Regions from separate parts of the uncultured Azonexus sp. genome, predicted to be linked through region 2. Evidence: predicted binding sites of a transcription regulator. Region 2 holds the regulator's gene; the other holds the start of a gene.
What was found. The regulator HrcA, encoded in region 2, represses chaperone genes, less so after heat shock. The targets are predictions, from matches to a motif close to TNTTAGCACTCNNNGNCNNNGAGTGCTAANA.
Positions count from the first base shown of each region.

Region 1 (5,929 bases), on a different contig from region 2:
CAGGTTTTCCGACATGTATTCGGGCATCAGGTGGCGGCGGTTGGAGGTGGCGTAGATCAGGACGTTGTCCGGTGGCGCCGCGACCGAGCCGTCGAGTACCGATTTCAGGGCCTTGTAGGCGGTTTCGCCGGCTTCGAACGACAGGTCGTCGCAGAAGATGATGAATTTTTCCGGCCGGCCGTCGACCAGGTCGACGATGTCCGGCAGGTCGATCAGGTCGTGCTTGTCGACCTCGATCAGGCGCAGGCCGTCGGCCGAGAATTCGTTGAGCACGGCCTTGACCAGCGAGGACTTGCCGCAGCCGCGGGCGCCGGTCAGCAGCACGTTGTTGGCGCCCTGGCCGGCGACGAACTGGCGGGTGTTGGCGACGATGCGGGCTTTCTGGTCGTCGACGGTCTCGATGTCGCTGAGGCGGATCGGGTGCGGCTTGCCGACGCCCTGCAACCAGCCGCGGGCGCCGCTCTTGCGCCAGCGGAATGCCACGGCGGCGTGCCAGTCGGGCAGGGGCGGGGCCGGTGGCAGCGTGGCTTCGAGGCGGCCGAGCACATGCTCGGCGCGGGTCAGCAGGCGTTCGAGTTGGGCGGAGTCGATCATGGTGGCAGGTATACTGTGCGGCAAAGCTGCCCACTCTAACCAAAGCCATGTCAAAAAGCCAAGTTGTCCTGTTTGCTCTCGCCCTGCTGCTGGCCGGGTGTTCGACCCTGCCCGGCCTGTCCGCGCCGTCCGGAGAAAAGGCGCCGGCCTGTCCGCCCTGCGCGTCCTGCCCGGCGTGTCCGGCCGTCGAAACGCCGGTGCAGCCGCCGGCCTTCTCGCGCGTGTTCTCGCCGGCGAGCTGGGACGATCTGCCGGGCTGGAAGACCGATCAGCATGCGGCGGCCTGGCCGGCCTTCGTCCAGTCCTGTCGCGGATTGCAGCGGCGCAATACCGGTCAGTTCTGGCGCGAGATCTGCACCGGGATCGATGCGGTCGACGGCAAGTCGGATGCTGCCGTGCGCCAGTTCTTCGAGGCCCGCCTGCAACCTTACGCGGTGTCGACGGCCGACACGTCGGCGGTCAGCGGCATGGTCACCGGCTATTACGAACCGCTGCTGCTGGGCAGCCGCACGCCGGGCAAGCGCTTTGCGTTCCCGGTGCATGGCGTGCCGGAGAACCTGCTGACCATCGAACTGGGCGACCTTTTTCCGGAACTCAAGGGCAAGCGCGTGCGCGGCCGGGTCGAGGGCAACAAGGTCGTGCCCTACTGGACGCGCGGCGACATCCTGGCCAATGACAAATTGCCGGCGAAGACGCTGGCCTGGGTCGATGATCCGATCGAACTGTTCTTCCTGCAGATCCAGGGTTCCGGCCGCATCCGTCTGCCCGATGGCAGCACGATGCGGGTCAATTACGCTGACCAGAACGGTCATCCGTATCGTTCGATCGGCCGCCTGCTCGTCGAGCGCGGCGACCTGAAGCTGGAAGAAGCGTCGATGCAGGGCATCCAGGCCTGGGCGCGGGCCAATCCGGCGCGTCTCGACGAGTTGCTCAACAGCAATCCGAGCTATGTCTTCTTCCGCGAGATGCCGGCCAGCGACGACGGTCCGATCGGCGCCCTCGGCGTACCGCTGACGCCCGAGCGCAGCATCGCCATTGATCCGCGCTCGATTCCGCTGGGAGCGCCGGTCTTCCTGGCGACGACGCGCCCCAATTCGGCGCAGCCGCTGAACCGGCTGGTGATGGCGCAGGACACCGGCGGTGCCATCCGTGGTGCAGTGCGCGCCGATTTCTTCTGGGGCTTCGGCAAGGAGCCGGGCGCCCTGGCCGGCCGCATGAAACAGGACGGCCGGATGTGGGTTCTGCTGCCGCCGGGACATCCGCTCGACTGAGTTGATGCACGATACCGGGGCGTTTGCCCCGCGTCATGCACGCTTGCGGTGCGCGTTTTGTTTTGGTGCATTTTCCAATGCACTGATTTGAAACGGATTTCATGCACTGGAATGGTGCTTGCTTTTCCGGCTCCCAGATTATTTTCTGGGGGTCCCATGGAAACTTTGCACTCTGGCAGCAACGTATTGTTCATTCTTCTGGGCGGCATCATGGTGCTGGCCATGCACGCCGGCTTCGCCTTCCTCGAGGTCGGCACGGTACGCAAGAAGAATCAGGTCAACGCCCTGGTCAAGATCCTGACCGACTTCGGCGTGTCGACGATTGCCTACTTCTTCATCGGCTACGGCATCGCCTACGGTGTTCATTTCTTCAGCGGTGTCGAGACGCTGATGGAGAAGAACGGCTATGAACTGACCAAGTTCTTCTTCCTGCTCACCTTCGCCGCCGCGATTCCGGCCATCATTTCGGGCGGGATCGCCGAGCGCGCGCGCTTCTACCCGCAACTGGCGGCCACCTTCATGCTGGTCGGCTTCGTCTACCCCTTCTTCGAGGGGATCGCCTGGAATGGTGCCTTCGGCATCCAGGACTGGCTGACGGCCACTTTTGGTGCGCCCTTCCACGACTTCGCCGGCTCCGTCGTGGTGCATGCGATGGGCGGCTGGATCGCGCTGCCGGCGGTGCTTCTTCTTGGTGCGCGTTATGGCCGTTACACCAAGGACGGCCGGATGTCGGCGCATCCGCCTTCGTCGATTCCTTTCCTGGCGCTCGGCGCCTGGATCCTGACGGTAGGCTGGTTCGGCTTCAACGTGATGAGCGCGCAGACCATCGAGAACATTTCCGGCCTAGTCGCGATCAACTCGCTGATGGCCATGGTCGGCGGCACGCTGGCGGCGCTGGTGCTCGGCAAGAACGACCCCGGCTTCGTCCACAACGGCCCGCTGGCCGGTCTGGTCGCCATCTGCGCCGGTTCCGATCTGGTGCATCCGATGGGCGCGCTGGTCATCGGCGCCATCGCCGGCGCGATGTTCGTGATCCTGTTCACGCTGACCCAGAACCGCTGGAAGATCGACGACGTCCTCGGCGTCTGGCCGCTGCACGGTCTGTGCGGCGCCTGGGGCGGCATCGCCGTCGGCATCTTCGGCAGCACCGCGCTCGGCGGCGCCGGCGGCGTCGCCTTCATGTCGCAACTGCTGATGACCCTGCTGGCAATCGGCGTCGCCCTGCTCGGCGGTTTTGCCGTCTATGGCGGCCTGAAGCGCGCTTTCGGCCTGCGTCTCGACCAGGAAGAGGAATACCAGGGTGCCGACTTGAGCATCCACCGCATCACGGCGACGCCGGAGCGCGAACCGAGCTGGTAAATCGCCAGGCGGGCGGAAGCCGGAAAAGAAAAAACTTCCGCCCTGCCCTTGAAATCGGCCAAGGGCGTCACTATTATTAGCACTCACCGGCGACGAGTGCTAACAGATGCCCGCGCCGGTCCCGGTGCCGCAGCCGCGTGCCCGGCCAATTTCAGTGTTTTGCAGATAAAACTACAGGAGCGATATCCATGAACATCCGTCCTTTGCACGACCGTGTGATCGTCAAGCGCGTCGAAGCCGAGCGTACCACTGCCTCCGGCATCGTCATCCCCGATTCCGCCGGCGAGAAGCCGGATCAGGGTGAAGTGCTGGCCGTCGGCCCGGGCAAGCGTGACGACGCCGGCAAGTACATCGTTCCCGACGTCAAGGTCGGCGACCGTGTCCTGTTCGGCAAGTACGCCGGCCAGGCCGTCAAGGTCGATGGCCAGGAAGTCCTGGTCATGCGTGAAGAAGACATCATGGGCGTGCTGCAGAAGTAATTCCTGCATCCGACCTTTCAACAGAACAATTTTCAGGAGCTATTCACATGGCAGCCAAAGAAGTCAAATTCGGTGATTCCGCCCGCGCCCGTATGGTCGAAGGCATCAACATCCTGGCCGACGCGGTCAAGGTGACCCTCGGCCCGAAGGGCCGCAATGTCGTGCTCGAGCGTTCGTTCGGCGGCCCGACCGTGACCAAGGACGGCGTTTCCGTCGCCAAGGAAATCGAACTGAAGGACAAGTTCGCCAACATGGGCGCGCAGATGGTCAAGGAAGTCGCTTCCAAGACCTCCGACATCGCCGGTGACGGTACCACCACCGCCACCGTGCTGGCTCAAGCCATCGTCCGCGAAGGCATGAAGTACGTTGCCGCCGGCATGAACCCGATGGACCAGAAGCGCGGCATCGACAAGGCTGTCGCCGCCACCATCGAAGAGCTGAAGGCCATCTCCAAGCCGTGCACGACGACCAAGGAAATCGCCCAGGTCGGTTCGATCTCGGCCAACTCCGATTCCTCGATCGGCGACATCATTGCCGAAGCCATGGAAAAGGTCGGCAAGGAAGGCGTCATCACCGTTGAAGACGGCAAGTCCCTGGCCAACGAACTCGACGTCGTCGAAGGCATGCAGTTCGACCGCGGCTACCTGTCGCCGTACTTCATCAACAACCCGGACAAGCAGGTTGCCCTGCTCGACAACCCGTTCATCCTGCTCTTCGACAAGAAGATCTCCAACATCCGCGATCTGCTGCCGGTGCTGGAACAGGTTGCCAAGTCCTCGCGTCCGCTGCTGATCATCGCCGAAGACGTCGATGGCGAAGCGCTGGCTACCCTGGTCGTCAACAACATCCGCGGCATCCTGAAGACCGTTGCCGTCAAGGCCCCGGGCTTCGGCGACCGTCGCAAGGCCATGCTGGAAGACATCGCCATCCTGACCGGCGGCACCGTGATCTCCGAAGAGACCGGCCTGTCGCTGGAAAAGGCTGACCTGAAGGATCTGGGTCAGGCCAAGCGTGTCGAGATCGCCAAGGAAAACACCACCATCATCGACGGCGCCGGCGACGAAGCTTCGATCCAGGCCCGCGTCAAGCAGATCCGCGTGCAGATCGAGGAAGCGACCTCCGACTACGACCGCGAAAAGCTGCAGGAACGCGTGGCCAAGCTGGCCGGCGGTGTTGCCGTGATCAAGGTTGGCGCTGCCACCGAAGTCGAAATGAAGGAAAAGAAGGCCCGTGTCGAAGACGCGCTGCACGCCACCCGTGCCGCCGTTGAAGAAGGCATCGTTCCTGGCGGCGGCGTTGCCCTGCTGCGTGCCCGTTCCGCGGTCAAGACCCTGAAGGGCGAGAACCACGACCAGGACGCCGGCATCAAGCTGATCCTCAAGGCCATCGAAGCCCCGCTGCGCGAAATCGTTGCCAACGCCGGCGACGAGCCGTCCGTGGTGGTCGACAAGGTCGTTCGCGGCAAGGGTAACTACGGTTACAACGCCGCTTCCGGCGAGTACGGCGACATGGTCGAAATGGGCGTGCTGGATCCGACCAAGGTGACCCGCACCGCACTGCAGAACGCCGCCTCCGTGGCCGGCCTGATGCTGACCACCGAGTGCATGGTGGCTGAACTGGTCGAAGACAAGCCGGCCGGCGGCATGCCCGACATGGGCGGCATGGGCGGTATGGGTGGCATGGGCGGCATGGGTATGTAATACCCGGCCGGCCTCGCGCCAGTCAAAGGCCCCGCTTCGGCGGGGCTTTTTTTCGCCCGCTTTTTGCGGCATCGCAACATGCGCCGGAATGCGCTATTCTTGCGGCCTTTGCGTCGCCGGGCCGGTGGTCCGATGGAGTCGGTTTCATGCAGAAGCAAGCTGCGAGTTGCGGCCATATCCGTGAAAATCCGCGATTTCTGGCCCTGGTCAGAAAACGGAACCGCTTCGCTTTTTTCCTGGCAGCCCTGATCGTCATGGCTTATTTTTCCTACATCCTGGTGCTGGCCTTCTCGCCGAAATGGCTGGCGCTGCCGCTATTTGACGGCATGGCGACCAACACCGGCGTGCTGTTCGGGCTGGCGATCATCGTGCTCACCGTCGTCCTGACGGCCATCTACGTGCGCCGGGCAAACCGGGAGTTCGATGCCGAAACGACCGAAATCCGCCGCCAGGCATTGAAATGAGCCCGTCCGTCCGTTTCCTGATTCTTGCTGCCTGCGCACTGGCAACTGCCGGTGCCGCGCTG
Region 1 is NZ_CALJNI010000015.1:36,874-42,802, reverse strand. Features, by position in the region: gene Q0799_RS10940 (ATP-binding protein) at 1-594, opposite strand, end outside; gene Q0799_RS10935 (murein transglycosylase A) at 642-1,865, shown strand; gene Q0799_RS10930 (ammonium transporter) at 2,022-3,224, shown strand; gene Q0799_RS10925 (co-chaperone GroES) at 3,413-3,703, shown strand; gene groL (chaperonin GroEL) at 3,751-5,403, shown strand; gene Q0799_RS10915 (DUF485 domain-containing protein) at 5,550-5,867, shown strand; gene Q0799_RS10910 (cation acetate symporter) at 5,864-5,929, shown strand, end outside.
Region 1: Q0799_RS10925 (co-chaperone GroES) is a predicted target of HrcA. The motif match lies at 3,299-3,329, and genes of this name have one in related genera.

Region 2 (5,929 bases):
ATTGACGTTGGTCATCCAGACGATGGCTCCGGCCCAGATCAGTGCGAGGACAACCCAGATGGCAGCAGTCAGGCGAACCCAGATTTTCAAGTCGGCAAAGCGCGGCATTTTTATCAACCCTTGTTGTGACGACTTGGTCAGTTTGTCTCAGACGGCCAAGTCTATTTGTTGGATTGTGCCAGCAGCGCCATTCTCATGCAAAAAAATTCCTGAAGTGCGAATTTGTCCAAAAAGCGTATTCGTGTTTCCCTTGAGGTCAAATGGCGTCGCCACGCGCGCCAGCGCGATCGCGCCAACGCCGCTTTCGCTCAAGGATTTCAACTCGCCCGAACCATTTTCATCGGGTTGCCACAGGCTAAGCTTCTGCCAAGCCTTGTCGTTCTCGTCGATCCAGCCGTTACCGTCGTCGTCGAGTTGCGCCAGTTCGGCAAAGCCGTCACCGGAATTCGGGCCAAACATTTCATTGCCGTTGTTGATCTTGCCATCGCCATTGCGATCGAAGACCAGGTAGGCGCTGCCACTGGCCAGGCGGGAAATCTGCTCCTCCTTGCCATCGCTGTCGAGGTCGAAGGAGAAGCGTTGATCCAGCAGGCTGGCGGCGTTGCCCGAGAAGTTGAGAACCAGGGGGTCGACCTTGCGCGCCGCATCACCCAGTCGCAGGCTGATCGAACTTTCCTCGTGATAGGCGCGCGACATCATCAGGGTGATGTCAAAGCGGATTTCCTTGCCGTCGGCGGTCTTGACGGTGCCGCTGGCGGTGAAGCTGGTGGCTTCAACCTCGGTATAGGATTCGTGATAGTCGTATTCGATGCCGAAACCGGCCGGGGCGTTCGCATTCTGGCCGCCGGCGTTGCCCGGCGGGGCCGGAACATCGACCGGACGGGAACGATCCGCGAGTTCGCGCGCGTCGAAGATGCGGGTCGACTTGCCGGTCAGTGCCTCGAGCATCAGGCGCATCAGCAGCATGCGCGGATCTTCGTCGATGCGGTCCTCGATTTCCTTGTCGATACTGTCGGCCGCTGACGCCGCCGCTGCCGCCTTGCCGGCCTCGGAAATCACCACCAGGGGGCGGGCAGGTGCATCACCCGCCGCGCCCCGGCCTTCGAAATCGGGGCGCTGGGGGCCAACCCAGGCACGCAGCGACTCGCTGACCTCGTGACGCTGCATGCTGCTGTGCGATGAGGCCAATTGCAGTTCGGCACTGGCGATTTTCATGTTGGCCTCCCGGCAATGTGATCAGACACATTGTTAACGGCAGGCGCGGCGGGAAATTAAGTTGCGGCCCCGAATTTTCTGGCTTCGTCCAGGCTTCTGGCGAGCGCTTGCGGATTGTCTTCTGCCTTCGTCTCCCAGCCGCCAAGGTGGCGCTCGACGAGGTCGCCGAGCGCGGCAATCCAGTCCGGGGCCTCGTTGAGTGCCGGAATGTAGTGGTATTCCTTGCCGCCGGCAGCAAGGAAATCGTCGCGGCCTTCCTGGGCGATTTCTTCGAGCGTCTCCAGACAGTCGGCGGAGAAGCCGGGACAGATCACGTCAACCCGACGGACGCCGGCCTGACCCCAGGCGTGCAGGGTTGGCGCGGTGTAGGGCTGCAGCCATTCGGCCTTGCCGAAGCGGGACTGGAAGCAGATCTGGTACTGGTCGTCGCGCAGGCCAAGCCGTTCGGCGAGCAGTCGGCCGGTCTTGTGGCATTCGCAGAAGTAGGGGTCGCCAAGGTCGAGGCTGCGTCTCGGCAGGCCGTGGAAGCTCATGAGCAGCCGGTCGCCGTCGGCCAGTGGACCGACCTGCTGCCAGTGGCGACGGACGCTGACTTCGAGTGCCGCCAGGTAGCCGGCGTCGTCGTGGTAGTTGCGCAGGAAACGCATCTCCGGTTGGTTGCGCGTCTGCAGCAGCCAGCGAGCGGCTTCGTCGACGACGGTGGCGGTGGTGCTGGCGGCGTACTGCGGGTACATCGGCACGATCAGGATGCGCCGGTGGCCGGCGGCTTTGAGGCGGTCGAGTACGGCGCCGACCGAGGGCTGGCCGTAACGCATCGCCCAGGTGACCTCGACCCGGTGGCCGCGCTCGCCGAGCAGTCCCTTGAGCAGCTTGGCCTGGCGTTCGGTATGTACGCGCAGCGGCGAACCTTCGTCGGTCCACACGGAGGCGTACTTGGCGGCGGATTTCTTGGGCCGGATATTGAGGATGATGCCGTTCAGGATCAGCCACCACAGCGCCTTGGGGATTTCGACGACACGCGGGTCGGAGAGGAACTGCTTGAGATAGCGGCGCAGCGCCGGCGCGGTCGGCGCCTCGGGCGTGCCGAGGTTGACCAGGATGACGGCGGTGCCGGCGGGCGTGCCGTGGCGGTACGGCGGTTCGGGCTGGAAGCGGGGCATCAGTTGTCGTTCTTGCCGGAAAGGGCGGAGGTGAGCAGGCGGGCGGTGATGTCGACGATGGGGATGACACGCTCGTAGGCCATCCGGGTCGGGCCGATGACGCCGACCGAGCCGACCACCTGGCCGTCCACGCTGTAGGGGGCGGCGATGACGCTGCATTCGTCGAGCGTGGCGATGCCGGATTCGCCGCCGATGAAGATGCGCACGCCTTCGGCGCGGTTGGAGATATCGAGCAGGCGCATCAGGCTGGAGCGTTGTTCGAAGAGGTCGAACAACTGGCGCAGGCGTTTCATGTTCGACGACAGTTCCTCGACGTCGAGCAGGTTCTTTTCGCCGCTGATCACGTAGGGTTGGGCATTTTCGGCCAGGGCCGCATCGCCGGCCTCGAGCGCCAGCGACATCAGCGGCTTGATGTCCTCACGCAGTTGCTGGATTTCGTGCGCCAGGCGCTGGCGGATCTGCTCGAAATCGAGGCCAGCGAAGTTCTGGTTCAGGTAATTCGCCGCGGCGACCAGTTCCGACGGGCTGTAAGACTTGTCACTGGTCAGGATGCGGTTCTGGACATCGCCGTCGGTGGTGACGATGATCAGCAGGATGCGCTTTTCGGACAGGCTGAGGAATTCGATCTGGCGGATGCGGTTGGCGGCACGACGCGGAGCGATGACGACACCGGCGAAGTGGGTCAGGTTGGACAGCAACTGCGAGGCGTTGGCGATCACCTGGTTGGCCGGCAGGCCGTGCAGGGCTTCTTCCATCGCGCCCATCTGGCGGGCTTCGAGCGGCTGCACGGTGAGCAGGCTGTCGACGAACAGGCGGTAACCGCGCGCTGTCGGCACCCGTCCGGCCGAGGTGTGCGGGCTGGCGACGAAGCCGGCCTCCTCGAGGTCGGCCATGACGTTGCGGATCGTCGCCGGCGACAGGTCGAGGCCGGAAAATTTCGACAAGGCGCGCGAGCCGACCGGTTGCCCGTCGGCAATGTAGTGTTCGACCAGGGCCTTGAGCAGGGTGCGCGAGCGATCATCAAGCATGGCGTGGATTCTACCCAAAAGCGGCGGCGGCACGGCAAGCCGTTTTTTATGCAAGAATTCGCACCCATGAACCGCCTGCGCCAACCCCGAACCATCGCCCTCGTCGGCAAGTACCACAGCCCGGAAATCGCCGAATCGTTGCGGCGTCTGGCCGAGTACCTGCACGAGCGCGGCGTCTCGGTCTTCGTCGAGCGCGAGACCGCCGAACATATCGGCAAGCTGGTCGACCTGTCGCGCTGGGTCACCTGCGGCTTCAACGACATCGGCGCCCATGCCGACGCGGCCATCGTGCTTGGCGGCGACGGCACCATGCTCAACGCGGCGCGCCGGTTGGCCCGCTATTGCGTGCCGCTGGTCGGGGTCAACCAGGGGCGGCTCGGCTTCATGACCGACATCGCCCGCCAGGACATGCTCAGTTGCATGGACGACCTGCTCGACGGCCGTTTCCTGCGCGAGAACCGCATGCTGCTGGCGGCCGAAGTGATCCGCGACGGCAAGGAGTTGGCGACCAACATGGCGCTCAACGATGTCGTCATCGACAAGGGTGCAATCGGCCGGATGATCGAATTCGAATTGTTCATCGACGGCGAGTTCATCTACAACCTGCGTTCCGACGGCCTGATCGTGTCGACGCCGACCGGTTCGACCGCCTATTCGCTGTCGGCCGGCGGCCCGATCCTGCATCCGACGCTGACCGGCATCGCGCTGGTGCCGCTGTGTCCGCACGCGCTGACCAACCGCCCGGTGATCGTCAATGACAACGCCGACATCGAACTGCGCGTCACTCACGCCGACGACCCGCGGGTGCACTTCGACGGTCAGCTGACGCTCGACCTGCAGACCGGCGACAGCGTCCGTCTGCGCCGTTCCGAACACACCATCTGTTTCCTGCATCCACCGGGTTACAGCTACTTCGCCATGCTGCGGCAAAAGCTGCAGTGGAGCGAGCGGCCCAAGGGATAAGCATGCTCCGCCACCTGACTCTGCGCGACTTTGTCATCGTCGACCGCCTCGAACTCGAATTTTCCGCCGGTTTCGGCACGCTGACCGGGGAGACCGGCGCCGGCAAATCGATCCTCATCGACGCCCTGGCCCTGGCGCTTGGCGAGCGTGGCGACGCCGGCGTCGTCCGTGCGGGCTGCGACAAGGCCGAGATCGCCGCCACCTTCGACGTTGCCGCCTTGCCCGAAGTCGCTGCCTGGCTCGACGAAAACGGACTCGATGCCGGCGACGAACTGCTGCTGCGCCGGGTGGTCGATGCCAACGGCCGCTCGCGTGCCTGGATCAACGGCTCGTCGGCGACCGTCCAGCAGTTGCGCGAAGTCGGCGAGTGGCTGGTCGATATTCACGGTCAGCACGCCCACCAGTCGCTGTTACGCGCCGATGCGCAGCGCCAGTTGCTCGACGGCCACGCCGGTCTGGGCGAATTGGTACGCGAGGTCGGCGGTGCCTGGAAGTCCTGGCGCGATGCGGAACAGGCCTGGCGGATGGCGAGCGAAGGGGCGGCGGCACTGTTGCGCGAGCGCGAGCAACTGGAATGGCAGGTCGGCGAACTGGCAGCGCTGGCTTTCACCGCCGACGAGTGGGCCGAGCTCGACCTCGAGCATCGCCGCCTCGGCCATGCGGCCAGCCTGATCGAGGGGGCCCAGTACGCACTCGGCGTGCTCGCCGAAGACGACGCCGCCTGCGAGCGCCAGATCGACCGCGTCGCCACCCGGTTGGCCGGGTTGGCCGATTATGATCCGGCACTGGCCGAGGTCGCCGGGCTGCTCGGTTCGGTTCAGGCCGAGTTGGCGGACGCCGTGTCGACGTTGCGCCGCTATGCCGACCGCGCCGATCTCGATCCGTCGCGGCTGGCCGAAGTCGAAGCGCGGATGGACGCAGTCATGGCCCAGGCGCGCAAGCACCGGGTGCCGCCGGTCGAGTTGCCGGCGCTGCTTGCTGGCTGGCAGGCGCGACTGGCCGAACTGTCGGCGGCGGCCGATCTCGAAGGGCTGCAGGCGCGTGTCGATGCGCTGCGCAGTGCCTATCTGGAAGTTGCCGGGCGTTTGTCGGCAGGACGGCGCCAGGCCGCCGAAGAGATGGGCGCCCGGGTTAGCGAGATCATGCGCCAGCTGGCGCTGTCTTCCGGCCGTTTCGAGGTGGCGTTGCTGCCGCTCGATAACGGTGCGGTTTACGGCCTCGAACAGGTTGAGTTCAGGATCGGCGGCCTCGCCGGCAACGAAGCCAGGCCGCTGGCCAAGGTCGCTTCCGGCGGCGAACTCTCGCGCATCAGCCTGGCCATCCAGGTGCTGACCTCGCGTTCGGCCAGCGTGCCGACGCTGATTTTCGACGAGGTCGATGTCGGTATCGGCGGCGGTGTTGCCGAAATCGTCGGTCGCCTGCTGCGCGAACTCGGCCGCGAACGCCAGGTGCTGTGCGTCACCCACCTGGCGCAGGTGGCGGCGCAGGCCGACTGGCAGTGGCAGGTGAGCAAGGCGGGTCGCGACGGCGTCGTGCTGTCGGCGATCAAGGCGCTCGACGACG
Region 2 is NZ_CALJNI010000019.1:94,015-99,943, reverse strand. Features, by position in the region: gene Q0799_RS13455 (methyl-accepting chemotaxis protein) at 1-108, opposite strand, end outside; gene Q0799_RS13450 (VCBS repeat-containing protein) at 148-1,215, opposite strand; gene hemH (ferrochelatase) at 1,272-2,375, opposite strand; gene hrcA (heat-inducible transcriptional repressor HrcA) at 2,375-3,403, opposite strand; gene Q0799_RS13435 (NAD kinase) at 3,452-4,366, shown strand; gene recN (DNA repair protein RecN) at 4,369-5,929, shown strand, end outside.